DNA from 2 places in the Streptomyces sp. NBC_00209 genome. Region 1 is predicted to be linked to the other one. Evidence: predicted binding sites of a transcription regulator. Region 1 holds the regulator's gene; the other holds the start of a gene.
The links. Region 1 encodes HspR, which represses chaperone genes until heat shock. Its sites were predicted from a motif close to TTGAGNNNNNNNNNCTCAA; they were not measured.

Region 1 (10,124 bases):
TACCCACTTATTCCGCCGTGCTGTAGCCGGGCAGGCGGTGATCTGTGTCGCTCAGGCGTGCCTTGCCGGGCCGCGGCAGGGTGTGGGCCGCCTCGCGCAGGGGTACGCGTACGGCCTCGGCGAGGACCGCGAGGTCCAGCCGCAGCCCCTGGTGCGCGGCGTAGTGCTGGTCCAGGAGGTCCGCCTCGTCCCACGGCATCGCCGACCGGTGCCGTACCTGGGCCAGACCGGTCAGCCCGGGCTTCAGCTCCTGGCGCCAGTGCCGGGCGCCCCCGGTGCCGTTCCGTGCGTCGCCCGGGGCGAGCGGCGCGGGCCCGACGAGGGAGAGCTCGCCGCGTACCACGTGGTGCAGGCGCGAAACCACGTCGAGCTTCAGCCACCGGGTGTCCAGGGAGTACAGGACGAAGGGGTGGCCGTGCAGGCCGATGCGCGGGGAGCGCCGCGTCACACGGCGGCCCCGTGCGGCCAGCGTCAGGGTGGCGGCGGCCAGCAAAGGGGACGCGAGGAGCAGCAGGGTCGAACCGAGGACCAGATCGAGGGTGCGTTTGGCGCTCGGGCGGGGGAGCCGGGGCGGGCGCCGGAGGCGCGGCCGGGGTCCTCTTCCCCACTGCTTCTGCGTACGCATCGTTTCGTTCGCACCTGCCTGCAATCGGCGGATCGAATGCCACTTTTGCGCTGCTCGCGGCATTTTGTGCCAGAACGATCCCATGCGGCCATGATGGGGGAGGGCTGTGCGGCGCATGAGGCGCCAGGTGTCGCCGATGGCGCGTATAGGGAGCACGTAAGTTGAGTCAGGTCGACTCAGGTCTGTTGACTCCGGGAGGGGAGTCGTGCATCCTTGAGTCAGATCCACTCAAGTAGTCAGTTGGAGGAATCGAAATGGCACGTGCGGTCGGCATCGACCTGGGCACGACTAACTCCGTCGTCAGCGTTCTCGAAGGCGGCGAGCCCACCGTCATCACCAACGCAGAGGGCGCCAGGACCACGCCGTCCGTCGTCGCCTTCGCGAAGAACGGCGAGGTGCTGGTCGGCGAGGTCGCCAAGCGCCAGGCTGTGACCAACGTCGACAGGACCATCCGCTCCGTCAAGCGCCACATGGGCACTGACTGGAAGATCGACCTGGACGGCAAGAGCTTCAACCCGCAGCAGATGAGCGCCTTCATCCTGCAGAAGCTGAAGCGCGACGCGGAGTCCTACCTGGGCGAGAAGGTCACCGACGCGGTGATCACCGTCCCGGCGTACTTCAACGACTCCGAGCGCCAGGCGACCAAGGAGGCCGGCGAGATCGCGGGCCTGAACGTCCTGCGCATCGTCAACGAGCCGACCGCCGCCGCGCTGGCGTACGGGCTCGACAAGGACGATCAGACGATCCTCGTATTCGACCTCGGTGGTGGCACCTTCGACGTGTCGCTCCTGGAGATCGGCGACGGCGTGGTCGAGGTGAAGGCCACCAACGGTGACAACCACCTCGGTGGTGACGACTGGGACCAGCGTGTCGTCGACTACCTGGTGAAGCAGTTCGCCAACGGCCACGGCGTGGACCTGTCCAAGGACAAGATGGCTCTCCAGCGTCTCCGCGAGGCCGCGGAGAAGGCGAAGATCGAGCTGTCCTCCTCGACGGAGACCACGATCAACCTGCCGTACATCACGGCGTCGGCCGAGGGTCCGCTGCACCTGGACGAGAAGCTCACGCGCTCGCAGTTCCAGCAGCTCACCGCGGACCTCCTGGACCGCTGCAAGACCCCGTTCCACAACGTCATCAAGGACGCGGGCATCCAGCTCTCCGAGATCGACCACGTCGTTCTCGTCGGTGGCTCGACCCGTATGCCGGCCGTCGCCGAGCTCGTCAAGGAGCTGACCGGCGGCCAGGAGGCCAACAAGGGTGTGAACCCGGACGAGGTCGTCGCCATCGGCGCCTCGCTCCAGGCCGGTGTCCTCAAGGGCGAGGTCAAGGACGTCCTGCTCCTCGACGTCACCCCGCTGTCCCTCGGTATCGAGACCAAGGGCGGCATCATGACCAAGCTCATCGAGCGCAACACCACGATCCCGACCAAGCGGTCCGAGATCTTCACGACGGCCGAGGACAACCAGCCGTCCGTGCAGATCCAGGTCTACCAGGGCGAGCGCGAGATCGCGGCGTACAACAAGAAGCTCGGGATGTTCGAGCTGACCGGTCTGCCGCCGGCCCCGCGCGGTGTCCCGCAGATCGAGGTCTCCTTCGACATCGACGCCAACGGCATCATGCACGTGACGGCCAAGGACCTCGGCACCGGCAAGGAGCAGAAGATGACCGTCACCGGCGGCTCCTCGCTGCCGAAGGACGAGGTCAACCGGATGCGTGAGGAGGCCGAGAAGTACGCGGAGGAGGACCACTCCCGCCGCGAGGCCGCCGAGTCGCGCAACCAGGGCGAGCAGCTCGTCTACCAGACGGAGAAGTTCCTCAAGGACAACGAGGACAAGGTCCCGGCCGACGTGAAGACGGAGGTGGAGACCGCGGTCGCCGAGCTGAAGGAGAAGCTCAAGGGCGAGGACTCCGCCGAGATCCGCACGGCCACCGAGAAGGTCGCGGCCGTCTCCCAGAAGCTGGGCCAGGCGATGTACGCCAACACCCAGGCCGAGGGCGGCCCGCAGGGTGACGCGCAGCCGGGTGCCGAGCAGGCCCAGGGCGACGCCCAGGACGATGTCGTCGACGCCGAGATCGTGGACGACGAGAAGGACTCCAAGGGCGGTGCGGCGTGACCGAGGAGACTCCGGGCTTCGAGGAGAAGCCCGACGTCCCCTCCGGCGCCACCTCTGACGACGCCGAGCCGAAGGCCGCCGCCCCCTCCGAGGAGGAGGCGGCGGCCCCGGCCGGGGACGCGAACGAGAACACGGCCCTGACCGCGCAGCTGGACCAGGTCCGCACGGCGCTCGGCGAGCGGACCGGCGACCTCCAGCGGCTTCAGGCCGAGTACCAGAACTACCGCCGCCGTGTGGAGCGGGACCGGGTCACGGTCAAGGAGATCGCCGTCGCGAACCTCCTGTCCGAGCTGCTGCCCGTCCTGGACGACGTCGGCCGGGCCCGGGAGCACGGCGAGCTCGTGGGCGGGTTCAAGTCGGTGGCCGAATCGCTGGAGACGGTCGTCGCGAAGCTGGGCCTCCAGCAGTTCGGCAAGGAGGGCGAGCCCTTCGACCCGACGGTCCACGAGGCCCTGATGCACAGCTACGCGCCGGACGTCACGGAGACGACCTGCGTGGCGATCCTGCAGCCCGGGTACCGGATCGGCGAGCGCACCATCCGCCCCGCGCGGGTCGCGGTCGCCGAACCCCAGCCGGGGGCGGCTCCCGCGGCCGCGAAGGAAGAGAAGGCAGACGACGAGGAGAGCGGTGGCGGCGAGGAGGTCTGACATTCCGTCCGATCACCTGGCAGCACACCGCCCGGCCACCAGGGCCTCCCGTCCGGTCGGTGCCAGGGCCTGCGGGCCCGGCGCCGACCGGACGGGGGGCTCCCGGCCGGTCGTCCGGAAGGAGGGACGTCGATGAGTACGAAGGACTTCGTCGAGAAGGACTACTACAAGGTTCTCGGCGTCCCCAAGGACGCCACCGACGCCGAGATCAAGAAGGCGTACCGGAAGCTCGCCCGCGAGTTCCACCCGGACGCCAACAAGGGTGACGACAAGGCGGAGGAGCGCTTCAAGGAGATCTCCGAGGCGAATGACGTCCTCGGTGACGCCAAGAGGCGCAAGGAGTACGACGAGGCGCGCGCCCTCTTCGGCAACGGCGGCTTCCGCGCCGGGCCCGGCGGCGCCCAGGGCAACTTCAACTTCGACCTGGGGGACCTCTTCGGAGGCGCCCAGGGCGGGAGCCAGGGCGGCGCCGGCGGTTTCGGCGGCGGCGGCGGCCTCGGCGACGTGTTCGGCGGTCTCTTCAACCGCGGCGGCGGCGCCGGTACGAGGGTGCAGCCGCGGCGCGGCCAGGACATCGAGTCCGAGGTGACGCTCAGCTTCACCGAGGCGGTCGACGGGGCCACGGTCCCGCTCCGGATGTCCAGCCAGGCGCCCTGCAAGGCGTGCTCCGGCACCGGTGACAAGAACGGCACGCCCAGGGTCTGCCCGACCTGTGTCGGCACCGGCCAGGTCTCGCGCGGCAGCGGCGGCGGCTTCTCGCTCACCGACCCGTGCGTGGACTGCAAGGGCCGCGGCCTCATCGCCCAGGACCCCTGCGACGTCTGCAAGGGCAGCGGCCGGGCCCGCTCCTCGAAGACCATGCAGGTGCGCATCCCGGCGGGCGTCTCGGACGGGCAGCGCATCCGGCTGCGCGGCAAGGGCGCCCCGGGCGAGCGCGGCGGACCGGCCGGCGATCTGTACGTCGGGGTCCACGTCGACGCCCACCCGGTCTTCGGCCGCAAGGGCGACAACCTCACCGTCACGGTGCCCGTCACCTTCACGGAGGCGGCGCTCGGCGGCGAGGTGAAGGTCCCGACGCTCGGCGGCCCCTCCGTGACCCTCAAGCTACCGGCCGGTACGCCGAATGGGCGTACGATGCGGGCCCGTGGCAAGGGCGCGGTCCGCAAGGACGGCACCCGGGGCGACCTCCTGGTCACCGTCGAGGTGACCGTTCCCACCGACCTCGGTACCGAGGCCAGGGACGCGCTGGAGGCATACCGCAAGGCGACCGCGGGGCATGACCCGAGGGCGGAGCTGTTCCAGGCGGCGAAGGGAGCTTGAGGTGGAAGGCCGACGGCGTAATCCTTACGAACTGACCGACGAGTCCCCGGTGTACGTGATCTCGATCGCGGCCCAGCTCTCGGGCCTGCATCCGCAGACACTGCGCCAGTACGACCGCCTCGGCCTGGTCTCGCCCGACCGCACGGCCGGACGCGGCCGGCGCTACTCGGCCCGCGACATCGAGCTGTTGCGTACGGTGCAGCAGCTGTCGCAGGACGAGGGCATCAACCTCGCCGGCATCAAGCGCATCATCGAGCTGGAGAACCAGGTCGCGGCGCTCCAGCAGCGTGTCGCCGAACTCTCGGCGGCGGTGGACGGGGCCGCGGCGGCCATGCGGCAGCGCGAGGCCCAGGTCCACGCGTCGTACCGGCGCGACCTGGTCCCGTACCAGGACGTGCAGCAGACCAGCGCCCTGGTGGTCTGGCGCCCCAAGCGCCCCAAGGACTGACCTCGCGCCACGCGGCCCGTCACCCCGGTTTTCCGGGCGTGGCGGGCCGTTTCGCGTATTCCGGCGGTACGGGGCCGGCGGGGCCCTCCGCGAGGCCGGAGCGGATGAGGAGGGCGCCGAGGTGGGTGCGGCTGGTGGCGTTGAGCGTGCGCATGAGCTTGGCGATGTGGGCGCGGCAGGTGCGGACGCTGATGCCGAGTTTTTCGGCGGCGGCCTGGTCGGTGCAGCCGTCGATGAGGAGGCGGGCGATGCTCTGCTGGACGGCGGTGACGGGGGCGCCGGGGAGTGCGGTGGGCAGGTGCTGGGTGAAGGGGGTGGCTCCGGCCCAGAGCGTTTCGTAGATGCCGGCCAGGTAGTGCACGAGGGCGGGGTGGCGGATCTCCAGGGCGGCGCGGCCCTCGGGGTCGGCGGGGAGGTAGGCGACGGCCCGGTCGAAGATGATGAGGCGGTCGATGGCCCGCTCCACGGTGCGGACCTCCAGGAGCCCGCTGGGCAGTTGGGCCACGTACGCCCTGAGGTCGGTGCTGTAGCGCGCGGAGTGCTGGTAGATGTGCCGGACCCGGACGCCCCGCGCGGCGGTGGGCAGTGTGCCCGAGAGCGCTATCCGGAGCTTTTCGCGGGGACGGGTGCTGCCGGGCTGGATGGTCAGGATCTCGTCCCGGACCTCGCGGGCCGAGCCGTTGATGGACGCCTGGATGGTCGACTGTCCGTGGAGCGTGGTGAGGGAGATGGGTTCCCGGTCCGTCGAGGTGAGCGGGACGAGGGACTTCGCCAGCAGGTCGATCGCGCGTACCTGGTCGTGGACTTGGCGGGCGAGCGGATGCAGCAGGTGCGCCAGGCCGGCGGTGGGCGGTACGGGGCGCAGCCGGAGGCTGTCGTGGGGGTCGGGGACGAGCAGGGCGCCGTCGGCGACGCAGGGTACGTGCGCGGCGGCGGACCGGGCGATGCTGCCCTGCGTGAGCGCCTGGGTGTAGAGGCTGATGGCCGCGTCGCACAGTTCGCCTCCGCCGTGGCGGTGTTCGGTGGGCACGGTCATCGGGTGGGCTCCGCGAGGCGGGACTGGACGAGCAGGGCGCCGAGGTGGGTGCGGCTGGTGGCGTTGAGCGTGCGCATGAGTTTGGCGATGTGGGCGCGGCAGGTGCGGACGCTGATGCCGAGCTTCTCGGCGGCGGCCTGGTCGGTGCAGCCGTCGGCCAGGAGGCGGGCGATGCTCTGCTGGACCGCGGTGACGGGGGCGCCCGGGGTGGCGGCGGGGAGGGGATCGCCGAAGGGTGTGGCGAGGGCCCAGAGTACGTCGTACAGCTGCGACAGGTAGCGGACGAGGGCGGGGTGGCGGATCTCCAGGGCGGCGCTGCGGTCGGGGTTGGCCGGGAGGTAGGCGACCTTGCGGTCGAAGATCATCAGGCGGTCGATCCCGCGCTCCATGGTGCGGACCTGGAGGAGGTCGCCGGGCAGTTGGGCGAGGTATGCCTTGAGCCCGGGACCGTAACGCGCCGAGTGCTGGTAGATGTGGCGCAGCCGGACGTTCCGCCTGACGATCGGCAGCGTGCTGGCCAGGGCCACCCGGAGGATCTCCGGCGACCGGGTGCTGCCGGGCTGGACGGTGAGGACTTCGTCGCTCGCGTCGCGCAGGGCGGCGTCGATGGCCGCCTGGATGGCGGACTGCCCGGCGACGACCCTGATGGCGAGATCCGCGGGCTCGTCGGCGAGCGCGCTCAGCGTGTCCAGGGTCCTGGCCAGGAGATCGGCGGCACGCACCTGATCCAGGATGTCCCGGGCCAGCGGATGCAGCAGCCGCGCCAGGGCGGCCGTGGGCGGTACGGGCCGCAGCCACGTGCCGTCGCGGGGGTCGGCGGCGAGCAGGGCGTGCTCGGCGAGGCAGGGCACCTCACCGGCGGCGGCCTGGGCGATGCGGCCCTTGGCCAGGGCCTGCGTGTACAGGCCCACCGCTTCGTCGCACAGTGCGCGCCCGCTGTGACGGTGTTCGGTGGGCACGGTCATCGGGTCGGTTCCGCGAGGCCGGAGCGGATGAGGAGGGCGCCGAGGTGGGTGCGGCTGGTGGCGCCGAGGGCCTGCATGAGCTTGGCGATGTGGGCGCGGCAGGTGCGGACGCTGATGCCGAGCTTCTCGGCGGCGGCCTGGTCGGTGCAGCCGTCGGCCAGGAGGCGGGCGATGCTCTGCTGGACGGCGGTGACGGGGGCGCCCGGGGTGGTGGCGGGGAGGTGCTCGGTGAAGGGGGTGGCTCCGGCCCAGAGCGTTTCGTAGATGCCGGCCAGGTAGCGGACGAGGGCGGGGTGGCGGATCTCCAGGGCGGCGCGGCCCTCGGGGTCGGCCGGGAGGTAGGCGACGGCCCGGTCGAAGAGGATCAGGCGGCCCACGCTCTGCTCCATGGTGCGGATCTGGAGGCGGCCGGCCGGGATCTCCGCCAGGTACTCCTTGAGCCGGGGGCTGTAGCGCGCCGAGTGCTGGTAGAGGTGTCGGAGCCGGCCGCCCGAGGCGAGGACGAACTCCGCGTTCATCCGGCCCTGGCGCATGTTGTGGACCAGGCGGTTGCCGCCGGGCTGGGCGGTGAGGACTTCGTCCCTGGCCGACTGCGAGGCGTCGCGGAGCGCCGCGTTGATCCGGTCGTGCCCTTCGATCACGGTGATCGAACGGTTCGGGTCCTCGTCGGCGCCCGCGAGCAGCGGCAGCAGGGACCGGGTCAGCCCGGTGGCCAGCCGGACCCGTGCGTCGATCTCCCGGCTGAGGGGGCTGAGCAGTTCCCCCAGGACCGCGGACGGCGGCACGGGGCGCAGCCACGCCTCGTCCCGCGGGTCGGGGAGGAGCAGACCGAGCGCGGTGAGGCAGGGGGCGGTCTCCGCGGCGCTGCGGGCGATGCGGCCGGCGGCGAGGGCCTCTCCGTAGAGGGCGAGGGCGGCTTCGCAGAGCTCCCGATCGCTGTGGGGGTGCGTCGTCACCGGCACGGTCATTCCTCGGGGCCCTCCTCGGTACCCTCCACGACGCCGGATTGGACGAGCAGCGCGCCGAGATGGGTGCGGCTGGTGGCGCCGAGGGTGTGCATCAGCTTGGCGATGTGGGCGCGGCAGGTGCGGACGCTGATGGCCAGTTTGCGGGCCACGATCTGGTCGGTGTTCCCCTCGACGAGGAGGCGCGCGACGCTCAGTTGGGTGGGGGTGATCGGGGTGTCGTGCGCGGGGGCCTGGAGCGGGGCCGTCAGCGGCTTGGCCTGGGCCCACAGCACCTCGTAGACCTGGATCAGGTAGCGCACGAGGGCGGGGTGGCGGATCTCCAGGGCGGTGTCGCGTCGTGGACTGGCGGGGATGAACGCGACGGTGCGGTCGAAGACGAAGAGACGCTCGACCGTCTGCTCGATGGTGCGCACCTGGATGAAGCCCGACGGCATGTCGTCCACGTACGCCTTGATGGCCGGGCTGTAGCGAGCGGGGTGCTGATAGATGTGGCGGAGCGTCACGCCTCGCTCGGCAACGTCCAACGCGAGAGCCAGCGCCTTCTTGAGCTGGTCCACGGGCCGGTTGCCGCTGGGCTGCAGGGTGAGGATCTCGTCCTGCGCGCCGTCCGTGGCGTTCTGGATGGCGGCCTCGATCAGTGGCATGCCTTCGAGGACGGTGATGGCGAGGTTGGGGTCGGTGCTGGCGACGGAGGCCAGGGGGGCCAGGGAGTCGGCCAGGGCGGCGGAGAGCCGGATGCGCTCGTGGATCTCCCGGGTGACGGGCTGGAGCAGATGGGCGAGGGCCGCGGACGGAGGAACGGGTCGGATCCAGCCATCGTCCTGGGGATCGGGATGGACGAGGGCCAACTCGATGAGGCACGGAGCGGGTTCGAGAGCGGAGCGGGGCAGTCGGCCGACTCTGAGCGCCTCGGTGTAGGTCCTGATGCCGGCGTCGCACAGTTCCAGATCACCGTGCGGCTGATGGGATATGCCCTCGTCCCCGCCCATTCGTGACCCCCCACTTTCGGCAGTGCAGCAAGATGACGGTGGTGCCAGCCTAGTTCCCGGGCCAGTGTGGAGGTGTCGGGGGAGCCGGGAACTCCCCCGGCTGATCAAGGGCGTGGCCATGCTCTCCCCCATTGCGTGGCACGCCCACCCGGCCCGGGGGGTGGGGATCTTTGGGGCCGGCCGGTCAGGAATCCTGGTCCAGGATTCCTGACCGGGCGATCAGATAGCCGAGTTGGGCGCGACTGGTGCTGCCGAGCGCGGCGCTGAGCTTGGCGACGTGGGCGCGGCAGGTGCGTACGTTCATGCCCAGGCGGCGGGCGATCGCCTCGTCCACGTAACCCTCGACCAGGAGTTTCGCTATGGATCGCTGGACGCCGGTGATCCCGTCGTTCGGCGGAGTGTACGGAGCCTCTTCGCTGAGGGGCGTCGCCAGCTGCCAGAACTGGTCGAACACGGAGACGAGGTACTCGACCAGTCCGGGATGGCGCAGTTCGAGGGCGACCTGCCTGTCGCGGCGCGCCGGTATGACGGCCATGGAACGGTCGAAGATGATCATGCGGTCGATCAGCTCTTCGAGTGTCCTGATTTCGACGTTTCCCGCGTGGAGGCGTTCCAAGTAGGCGAAGACGCCGGCGCCATGACGTGCCGTGTGCTGGTAGAGAGTCCGCAGCCGCACGCCCCGGCTGAGAGGGCCCGCCACGCGCTCCAGCGACTGGGTGAGCACGTCGGGATTCCGGACCCCGCCCGGCTGGATCGTCAGGATTTCCTTGGTGCACTGGGCGGTGGCGACGTCCAGCGTCGCGTTGATCGCCTGAAGTCCTTCCAGCACGGTGATCGCGTGCGTGGTCGCCGCAGGCTGCGTGCTGATCGCCATAAACGGCTCGAATGTGTCGGTCAGTTCGATCGTCGTGCGTCGACGGTCACGGATCTCGCGTTCCAGGGGCTGCAGGCGCTGGGCGAGTATGGCCGACGGCGGAACGGGTCGCAGCCAACTCGCGTCGTCCGGATCGGG
Region 2 (10,124 bases), 1.7 Mb from region 1:
TCCAGCTGGGCCGCCAGGTCAGCCGCGCGCACCTGGAGTTCGGCGCGCTGCACGGTGAGGGCCTCGCGTCCGGCGAGCAGTTCGGCGCGCTCGGTCTCCAGGCTCTCGAAGCGCACGTTGAACTGCTGGAGCAGCTCCCGCAGACGGCCGTGCAGGGCGTTGATGGAGCGGACGGTCTGGGCGAACTCGTCGTTGCGGCCGGTGTAGCGGACCGGTTCGGCGGTGGCGGGTTCGGCGGCGAGGCGGGCGGCGCCGATCCGGAGCACGGCGAGCGGCTGGGTGAGGGTGCGGGCGACGGCGGTGGAGACGGCGACCGCGACGAGGAAGCAGCCGCCGAGGAGCGCGATGCGCAGTTCGAGGGCGGTGACGTCGTCGTCGCGGAGCTGTTCGAGGCCCTGGACCTGGGTGGTGCCGAGAGCGGACTCCACCGAGCGCATCCGGTCGACGCGGGCGGCGAGGGCCGCGGCGACCTTCTTGTCGCTGACCTTCAGATCGGCATCGGACAGTTCGGGGCGGTCGGTCAGCTCGGCGAGGTACTTCTCGGCGCTGTTGACCTCCGGCCCGGTGACGGTGGAGGCCAGTTTGTCGCGGGCGGAGGCGCCGGCGGACTGGTCGAAGTCGGCGAGCGCGGAGAGCTCGCCGACCCGGGCCTGCTGGGCGGCGGCGCTCAGCGCGTTCCGGGTGCGGTCCTCCTTGGTCTCGCCCTCGTCCTCGCTCTGCACGGGCAGCCCGGTGAACGGGTCGATGCGCGGGGGCGCCGGCTCCGGGCGGGGCACGGCGAGCGCGGCGAGCAGCAGCCCCCGGGCGGCGGACGCCTCCTCGGTGGCCCGGCCGAGCGCCTGCGGGGTGCGGGTGGCGTCGGCGGCGCGCGGCGGGGTGGAGCGGGCGAGCTCGTCGGCGAGGCCGTGGAGTTTGGCGATGACCTCGGAGTACGCCCGGTGGGCCTCCAGGGCCGTGCCCTTGCCGCTGACCGCGTCGCGGCGCAGGGACGGGATGGTGGACAGGTCGCGCAGGAGGTCGGACGGGGCCGTCTCCCGGATCTCGTCCACCTGCTGGTCGACGCGGGCGCCCTGGCTGCCCGGCTCGCCCTCCCGGCCGCCCGCGATGTAGACGGTGACCTCGTCGCGCTCGTCGGCGAGGGAGTGGGCCAGGGAGATCGCCTGCTGGTTCAGCTCGGCGAGGGTGACCAGCTGCTGCGAGTCGGTGAGGTCGGACGAGGCGGCGAGCACGGCCGGTGTCCCCGCCGCTATGGCGGTGATCCCGACGACGGCGACGCCCGCGACCAGCCGGTTGCGGACGCGCACGCGGCGACCGCCCTCGGCCTGGGGCGTCGGCGCCGCCTCGGAACCGCTGTTACTGCCGCCCTTGCTCCGAGGCCGCTTCTTCTGCACCGGTGCTCGCAATCTCGACTCGTCCGCCCTTGAAGCAGAGGTGACGCACGGTCACATGAATGAGCGTCCCGCCCCCTGGTACGGCTCCCGACCATTCCAGTGCTTTTCAGGAGGGGGCGCGCATCAACCGCTCCGCCACACGAACGAGTGAACAACACTCCCGAGTTGGCGAACAAGTCTCCCCAGCGGGCCCCAACGCCATGTGTGGACACCGGCTGGAACTTCCGCCCGGGCTTTGGCAGGATGCCCGCCCGCACCTCGGGGCGGAGTGATTCCTTCCGCCTGAGCCACGCTTCTGACCTGCTGGTACACACCAATCGCGGTGCGGTGCGGGCACGGTGAAGGCATCGTGCAGACTGGCCGTATGCGTATCGAACTCGCGACCGCCCCCGGTACTCCGGACCGCCCGAACGAGGACTGGACGGCCTCGGTCCTCCCCGCTTCCGGTCGGGGCGGCGGGCTGGTGCTGCTCGACGGCGTGACCCCGCCGCAGGGCGATGCCGGTTGTGTGCACCCGGTTCCGTGGTTCACGGCCCGGCTGGGCGGGGCCCTGGTCGAACTGTCCGGTTCGCGGCGGGATCTGACCTTGCGGGAGATCCTCGCGGAGTCCATCCGGCGCACCGCGGACGCCCACCGCTCGACCTGTGACCTTTCTCACGTGCGTACGCCACAGGCAACCGTCGTCGTGGTGCGTTGGGACGAGGCCGAGGTGGAGCACCTGGTGCTGTCCGATTCGGTGCTGCTCCTCGCATCGCCCGCCGGGGACGTCCGCGCGGTGCTGGACGACCGGCTCGACCGGCTGCCCCGGGAGTTCCTGGTCTCGGAGGCGGTGGCGGACGCCCGGGCGCGCAACAAGGAGGGTGGCTTCTTCACGGCCGCCGCCGACCCGGCCGTGGCGGAGCGCGCGGTCTCCGGGCGGACGCCGCGCGCCGGGGTGCGGGCCCTGGCCGCGATGACGGACGGGGCGAGCCGCTGGACGGAGATGTTCGGCGAGGGCGACTGGGCGGAGTGCCTCGGGATCCTGGCGAAGGAGGGCCCGCAGGCGCTGATCGACCGTGTCCGCGCCCTGGAGGACGCGGACACGGAGCGTAAGCACCTCCGGGGCAAGACCCACGACGACGCGACGGCGGCGTACATACGGCTGTAGGCCCCGGCGGCCGTAAGCGCTCAGTCCTCGGCGCGCGCGTTCAGCTGGTGCAGCAGGCGGGCGAGTTCCGCGACCTCGGCGCGGTCCCAGTCGGCCAGTTTGCGGACGTAGCGGTCGCGGCGGGCGTCGCGGACGCTCCGGAAGCGGGCGAGCCCTTCCTCGGTGAGGTGCACGAGAAACGCGCGCCCGTCGGCCGGATCGGGCTCGCGCGCCACCAGGCCGAGCGCCTCCAGGGCGCGGAGCTGCCGGCTCATGGTGGCCTTGCCGACGCCGAAGTAGGCGGCGAGATCGGTGGCCCGCTGCCGGCCGGCGGATTCCAGGCGTACGAAGAGGCCGTAGGCGGCCGCCTCCAGTTCGGGGTGCACCTCGCGCGCCATCTCGCCGGAATTGGCCCGCGCCCGGCGCAGAAAGACGGCCAACTCCAGCTCCAGGGCGAGGAATTCGTGGTCCACACCACTTTCCCCGGCAGCGCCGGGTTCACGTCCGCTTTCGCTCCCGTGCACGTCAACTCCCCTCAAGAGCTTTCCCGCAGATGAAAGTTTCTTCCGCCGACGGCCATCACCGCAGCTCCGCCAGTATTTCGCAGGAGTAGACCAACGGCGCCGCCCAGGCCCTCTTCCGCCGCACGGGTCTACGTGCGTAGCGTCATGCATGGCATGTCCACACCATGGCATGCCGCCGGGGTCGCTGTGCGGCGCCTCCCGGGTCGGCAGCTCCCCCCACCGAGGTCTCGGAGGCACGCAATGCCCGTGCACAGATCCGGCTCCACGAAGTCCCGCCGCTCGCGCTTCGCCGCGGCCGGCACCCTGCTCGCAGCCCTCTCCCTCCTCATCGCGCTGCCCGGCGCCTCGAACGCGGCGGGCGGCGACCCCACCGCACCCGCGCGCGGCACCGCCACCATGGGCATGGGCGTCATCGCCCACGACGGCAAGGGCGGCCTGCCCGTCGAGGGCCGCGCCGCTCAGACCGAGGGCGTCGACGTCAGCAGCCACCAGGGCAACGTCGCCTGGTCGACGCTCTGGAACAGCGGCGTGAAGTGGGCCTACACCAAGGCCACCGAGGGGACGTACTACACGAACCCCTCCTTCACGCAGCAGTACAACGGCTCGTACAACATCGGGATGATCCGCGGCTCGTACCACTTCGCCACGCCCGACACCACGAGCGGCGCCGTCCAGGCCAATTACTTCGTGGACCACGGGGGCGGCTGGTCCAAGGACGGCAAGACCCTGCCGGGCGTGCTCGACATCGAGTGGAACCCGTACGGCGCGCAGTGCTACGGCAAGACCGCGGCCCAGATGGTGTCGTGGATCCGCGACTTCGTGAACACGTACAAGGCGCGCACCGGGCGCGACGCGGTGATCTACACCGCGACCAGCTGGTGGCAGTCCTGCACGGGCAACAACGCGGGCTTCGGGACGACCAACCCGCTGTGGGTGGCCCGGTACAACACCACGGTCGGCACGCTCCCGGCCGGCTGGGGCTTCTACACGATCTGGCAGTACACGTCCTCCGGTCCGACGGTGGGCGACCACAACCACTTCAACGGCGCCCTCGACCGCGTACAGGCGCTCGCCAACGGGTAGCGGCGGCAGCCTCCCCGTACGACGCGAAGCCCGGTGACGTACCCCGTCGCCGGGCTTCGTCGCGGCCCGGCCACCCCACTATGAACCCGGTGTATACCTCACAGGTATAGTCGCGATTCCGGTTCGCACACCAGTGCGTTCGTTCACCAGAGGGAGTGGCACGCCGTGCCCAGTAAGAGGAAGTCCATCGGTACGGGGTTGGCCGTCGCCCTTGTGACAGCGCTCACGCTCACCCTGAGCGGCTGCACGATGGAGACCACCGCGCCCGCCTCGGCCCGCGACGACGCCGCTTCGGACGCCAAGGCGCCGACGGGCCCGGTGGACTGCCGCAAGGCCAAGTGCATCGCCCTGACCTTCGACGCGGGCCCGGCCGAGGACACGCCCCATCTGCTGGACATCCTCAAGGAGAAGAAGGTCCACGCGACGTTCTTCCTGCTCGGCAAGAACCACGTCAAGAAGCACCCGGAGACCGTGCGGCGGCTCGCGGCCGAGGGCCACGAGATCGCCAACCACACCTGGTCGCACAAGATCCTGACCGACCGGAAGCCGGCCGAGATACGCGCCGAGCTGGAGAAGACGCAGGACGCCATCGCGGACATCACCGGCAAGAAGCCCCGGCTGATGCGCCCGCCGCAGGGCCGCACCGACGACACGATCTCCGGCATCTGCAAGGACCTCGGGCTCTCCCAGATCCTGTGGAGCGCCACCGCCAAGGACTACTCGACCACCGATTCCGCGCTGATCAGGAAGCGGATAGTCGACCAGGCGAGCAAGGACGGCATCATCCTGCTGCACGACATCTACAAGGGCACCGTGCCCGCCGTGCCCGGGATCATCGACACCCTGAAGAAGCAGGGCTACACCTTCGTGACGGTCCCCCAGCTGATGGCCCCCGCCGAGCCGGTCCCGGGCACGATCTACCGCCCGTAGGCGCGGCTGTACGCGGAACGGCCCGCCTCCTCACGAGGGAGAGGCGGGCCGTCGTGACCGTGGCGGTCACGCCGCCTGTGCCGCCGGAATCCTGCGCTCCGCCGTGGCCGGGGCCAGGGCGATCTCCAGGACCTGGCGGACGTCGGTGACCGGGTGGACCTCCAGGGTCTCCAGCACCTCGGCCGGAACGTCGTCCAGGTCGGCCTCGTTCCGCTTGGGGATCACCACGGTGGTGATGCCCGCCCGGTGCGCGGCCAGGAGCTTCTGCTTCAGGCCGCCGATCGGCAGCACCCTCCCGGTCAGCGAGACCTCACCGGTCATCGCCACATCCGTGCGGACCAGCCGTCCGGAGAGCAGCGAGGCCAGCGCGGTGGTCATCGTGATGCCCGCGCTCGGGCCGTCCTTGGGGACCGCGCCCGCCGGGAAGTGGATGTGCACGCCCCGGTCCTTCAGGTCCGCGACCGGCAGCTCCAGCTCCGCGCCGTGCGACCGGAGGAAGCTCAGCGCGATCTGCGCGGACTCCTTCATGACGTCGCCCAGCTGGCCGGTGAGGGTCAGCCCGGACGCCCCGGTCTCCGGGTCGGCGAGCGACGCCTCCACGAAGAGGACGTCCCCGCCCGCCCCGGTCACCGCGAGCCCGGTGGCCACGCCGGGCACCGACGTACGGCGCTCGGCCGGGTCCTGGGCGGACTCGGGCACATGGTGCGGACGGCCGATGAGACCGCGCAGCTCGCCCGCGCCCACCGTGAACGGCAGCTCGCGGTCGCCCAGTTCGCTCTGGGCCGCGACCTTGCGCAGCAGCCGGGCGACGGCGCGTTCCAGATTCCGGACGCCGGCCTCGCGGGTGTACTCGCCGGCGAGCTTGCGCAGCGCCGGTTCGTCCAGGGTGACCTCGTCCCTCTCCAGGCCGGCCCGTTCCAGCTGGCGCGGGAGCAGGTGGTCGCGGGCGATGACGACCTTCTCGTCCTCGGTGTAGCCGTCGAGCCTGACCAGCTCCATGCGGTCGAGCAGCGCCTCCGGGATGGCCTCCAGGACGTTGGCGGTGGCCAGGAAGACGACGTCGCTGAGGTCGAGCTCGACCTCCAGGTAGTGGTCGCGGAAGGTGTGGTTCTGCGCGGGGTCGAGCACTTCGAGGAGGGCGGCGGCCGGGTCGCCCCGGAAGTCGGAGCCGACCTTGTCGATCTCGTCCAGGAGGACGACCGGGTTCATCGAGCCGGCCTCCTTGATGGCGCGCACGATGCGTCCGGGCAGCGCCCCGACGTACGTACGCCGGTGGCCGCGGATCTCCGCCTCGTCCCGGACACCGCCGAGCGCGACGCGGACGAACGCGCGGCCCATGGCGTGCGCCACGGACTCCCCGAGCGAGGTCTTGCCGACGCCGGGCGGACCCACCAGGGCCAGCACCGCGCCGCCGCGCCGCCCGCCGACGACGCCCAGGCCGCGGTCGGCCCGACGCTTGCGCACCGCGAGGTATTCGGTGATGCGCTCCTTCACGTCCTGGAGGCCCGCGTGCTCGGCGTCCAGGATCTCCCGGGCGCCCTTGATGTCGTACGCGTCCTCGGTGCGCTCGGTCCAGGGCAGTTCGAGGACGGTGTCGAGCCAGGTCCTGATCCAGGAGCCCTCGGGGCTCTGGTCGGAGGCGCGCTCCAGCTTGTCGACCTCCTTGAGCGCGGCCTCGCGGACGTGCCCGGGCAGGTCGGCGGCCTCGACGCGGGCCCGGTAGTCGTCGGACTCGTCCTCCGGATCGCCGTTCAGCTCGGAGAGCTCCTTGCGCACGGCGTCGAGCTGGCGCCGCAGCAGGAACTCGCGCTGCTGCTTGTCGACGCCCTCCTGGACGTCCTTGGCGATGGACTCGGCGACGTCCTGCTCGGCGAGGTGTTCGCCCAGCCACTCGATGGCGAGCTTCAGCCGGGCGACCGGGTCGGTGGTCTCCAGGAGGCGGACCTTCTGGGCGGTCGTGAGGAAGGGCGAGTACCCCGAGTTGTCGGCGAGCGCGGAGACGCCCTCGATCTGCTGGACCCGGTCCACGACCTGCCAGGCCCCGCGCTTCTTCAGCCAGCTGGTGGCGAGCGCCTTGTACTCCTTGACCAGCTCGGCGACGGACCCGGGGATGGGGTCGGGGACGGATTCGTCCACCTGGACCCCCTCCACCCACAGGGCGGCCCCGGGGCCGCTGGTGCCCGCTCCGATGCGGACCCGGCCGCGGCCCCGGATGAGGGCGCCCGGGTCGCCGTCGGAGAGCCGCCCCACCTGCTCGACGGTGCCGCGGACACCGATCCCGGTGTACGTCCCGTCGATGCGCGGGACGAGCAGCACCTCGGGCTTGCCCCCGTCCTCCCGGGCGGCGGCCTGCGCGGCCTCCACGGCGGCGCGCACCTCGGTGTCCGACAGGTCCAGCGGCACCACCATTCCCGGCAGCACGACCTCGTCGTCGAGCGGCAGCACGGGCAGGGTGAGCGGTGTGACGGCAGTGGACTCAGTAGCCATGATCTCCCCTTCGGCAGTCAAGTTGAGCTATACCGGCTCAATGCTTGTGAGCCCCGCAATGTTCCCCGAGCGTTGTTCGCTCTGAGCGATCGGGCGTTCCTTGTCCGGTACGGCTTGACCTTGCAGATGTCAGCTCTAAGCTGCATCTGGTCTTGCAGTGGTCCATGTGACCTTGCATCAAGGGGTGGGGTTGCCGGGTGTCGGACGACTGAGGATGACAGTGGGTTCCGACAGCTGATGTCAGTGGTTCTGCCATGAGGTGTGTCAGTAGGTGCTGACGTCGTCGGCGTCGGTGAGGCGGAGTCCGCAGCGGATGTCGTCGGCCAGGACGGCGGTGCCGTCGTCGGCGCGGGCCAGGAGCCCCGCAGGACTGGAGCGAGCGATGACGCTATGGCGTCAGGTCCTGGGTGCGCTGAACGACCCGCAGGCCACCGGCCGAGAGAAGGTTCTCGCCAAAGGCGCCGCCGAGCTCGCACGCACCCGCAGCGCCGGCCCGGCCCCAGACGCGGACGACGTCATCCGTATCGCCATGACCGCGTTCGCGGTGCTGCTTGACCCCAGCACCGCGGCGGCCGCGGCTGAATGAGCGACGGCAGCAGGGATGAAGTGACGCACTGTGGCTACCAGCCAGCCGCCTGAAGTACATGTGTGGCGATGTCCTGAACCGATCGGCCGTCTGTCGGGATACGGACCGTGCCCGGTGGAGCCGCCTCGTCCAGGAGCCGCGCTTTCTGCAGGCTCCGCTCGATGTGCGCGGGTAGCTGGGATCCGATTTCACGTTGGCCGAGCCGCTGCCGCACCGTGGCTTCTTCAGCTGTGAGCAGGACGCAAGTGACTCTGCTTGTCTGGCCGCCCATGGCCCGGCGGATCATCGGCTCTTCCAGGATGCTCACCGTGTTGGTGTAGAGCAGTCGATGATGGCCGAGTGCTGCGTAGTTCGACCAGATGGCGGCGATGTTCCGTTCGGTGATCGCGGTTCGGTGAGGATCACCTGCGGGGGCGGGATGGATCTGGTCCATGTAGTCCCCCTCGATCAGGCAGTGCGCCGTGCTCTTCTCCTGAAGTGCTGACGACGCCTCCCAGGCGACAGTCGTTTTTCCGACTCCGGCACCGCCACCGATGAGCAACAGTTCGTAAGCAGTCATGGCGTGTCAGCCTGGCAGAGTCCGGACCGCCAGATCCAACTGATTTGCGTAACCGCATCCCGACGCCCGAACGACAACCGCCCGACGCCGGGCGGAAATCGAGGTCGTCGCCCACACGAGTCCCGCCGTGGGCGTCAGGACGTGTGCGCGTGTCGAGCTGGCCAACGCATCGCGGGGCGGAAAGTCACCGGCCGACCTCCCGGTCTCGACCACGATGCGCACCGCGCCCTCACGGAACTCGGCGTCGTACGGCGGCTTCTTCTTGGACCCCATGAATCCCAACTTCCCCTGCAATCACGGGCTCCACGCTACGAGGGGATGGTCAGCCACCGGTCGTGATCGTCCCGCAAGCCACCGTCGCAGCCGAACCGGACACGGCGGAGCCGGCGGAACCGGTTCCCGGTTCCGCGCAGGTCATCACGCTGCCGCAGCGGCGTCCTGCCCTGCCGCCGGATTCCCGGCCCGAACCATCGCTGGCCGCCTACGGCCAGTTGCTCTCTATCCAACCGAAAGGCTCAGCATGACGCAGAGCACCACCTCCGCCCCTGCGACCTCGGGGCGGTGGGGTTCCTTCGGCCTGCCCGGCCAGCGCGGGGCGACCCCGTCGGACACCATCGACGCGGCTTGCCGGACCTTGGGCCTGTCCGGGGTTCGCTCGCGATGGGAGGAGTTCGCCTCGCAGGCACTGCGCGAGCATGCCTCCTACGCGGACTTCCTCGCTGACTTGCTGGAGAGCGAGTGCGAGGACCGAGATGCCCGGTGCAAGGTCCGCCGGTGAAGGAGGCCAACTTCCCCCGGCAAAAGCGGATCGAGGACTTCGACTTCTCGAAGAACCCGAACATCCCGCAGGAAGTCATCAACACCCTTACGCAGCCCGACTGGGTCCAGGCCGGCAACCCGCTCTGCCTGATCGGTGACTCCGGCACCGGCAAGTCGCACCTGCTGATCGGCCTCGGCACGGCAATCGCGGAGGCCGGCGGCCGCGTCCGCTACACGACCGCGGCGAACCTGGTGAACGAACTGGCCGAGGCCGCCAGCGACAAGCAACTGGGACGCACGATCAAGAAGTACGGGCGGGTCGACCTGCTCTGCCTGGACGAGCTCGGCTACGTCAAGCTCGACCGTCACGGCGCGGAACTGCTGTTCCAGATCTTCACCGAGCGCGAGGAACGACATGCGATCGCCGTCGCATCGAACCGGCCGTTCACCGAGTGGGACCAGACCTTCACCGACAAGCGTCTCTGCCAGGCGATCGTCGACCGGCTCACCTTCGAGGCCCACATCATCGAGACCGGCACCCAGTCCTTCCGCCTCGCCAGCACCACCGCCAAGCGCAAGGCGGCGGCAACCTGAGAACCTGCTGGCCGGGGGCAAAGACTCGCACCTTCGCCCCCGAGCCTCGGCCTTCACGAACACGCGGCTGCATCGCCGAATGCTC

Region 2: a site for HspR is predicted at 7,564-7,582, ahead of lon (endopeptidase La). Genes of this name have one in related genera too.

Annotation. Positions count from the first base shown of each region.
Region 1 covers NZ_CP108121.1:3,726,489-3,736,612, forward strand. Annotated here, with positions in the region: gene OG867_RS16880 (sugar transferase) at 8-625, opposite strand; gene dnaK (molecular chaperone DnaK) at 880-2,739, shown strand; gene grpE (nucleotide exchange factor GrpE) at 2,736-3,386, shown strand; gene dnaJ (molecular chaperone DnaJ) at 3,519-4,706, shown strand; gene OG867_RS16900 (heat shock protein transcriptional repressor HspR) at 4,708-5,154, shown strand; gene OG867_RS16905 (LuxR C-terminal-related transcriptional regulator) at 5,174-6,190, opposite strand; gene OG867_RS16910 (LuxR C-terminal-related transcriptional regulator) at 6,187-7,155, opposite strand; gene OG867_RS16915 (LuxR C-terminal-related transcriptional regulator) at 7,152-8,123, opposite strand; gene OG867_RS16920 (LuxR C-terminal-related transcriptional regulator) at 8,120-9,112, opposite strand; gene OG867_RS16925 (helix-turn-helix transcriptional regulator) at 9,297-10,124, opposite strand, start outside.
Region 2 covers NZ_CP108121.1:1,977,960-1,988,083, forward strand. Annotated here, with positions in the region: gene OG867_RS08570 (nitrate- and nitrite sensing domain-containing protein) at 1-1,391, opposite strand, end outside; gene OG867_RS08575 (hypothetical protein) at 1,756-2,538, shown strand; gene OG867_RS08580 (MarR family transcriptional regulator) at 2,559-3,041, opposite strand; gene OG867_RS08585 (lysozyme) at 3,282-4,124, shown strand; gene OG867_RS08590 (polysaccharide deacetylase family protein) at 4,374-5,054, shown strand; gene lon (endopeptidase La) at 5,121-7,541, opposite strand; gene OG867_RS08600 (hypothetical protein) at 7,924-8,127, shown strand; gene OG867_RS08605 (hypothetical protein) at 8,162-8,686, opposite strand; gene OG867_RS08610 (ATP-binding protein) at 9,207-9,464, shown strand; gene istB (IS21-like element helper ATPase IstB) at 9,461-10,039, shown strand.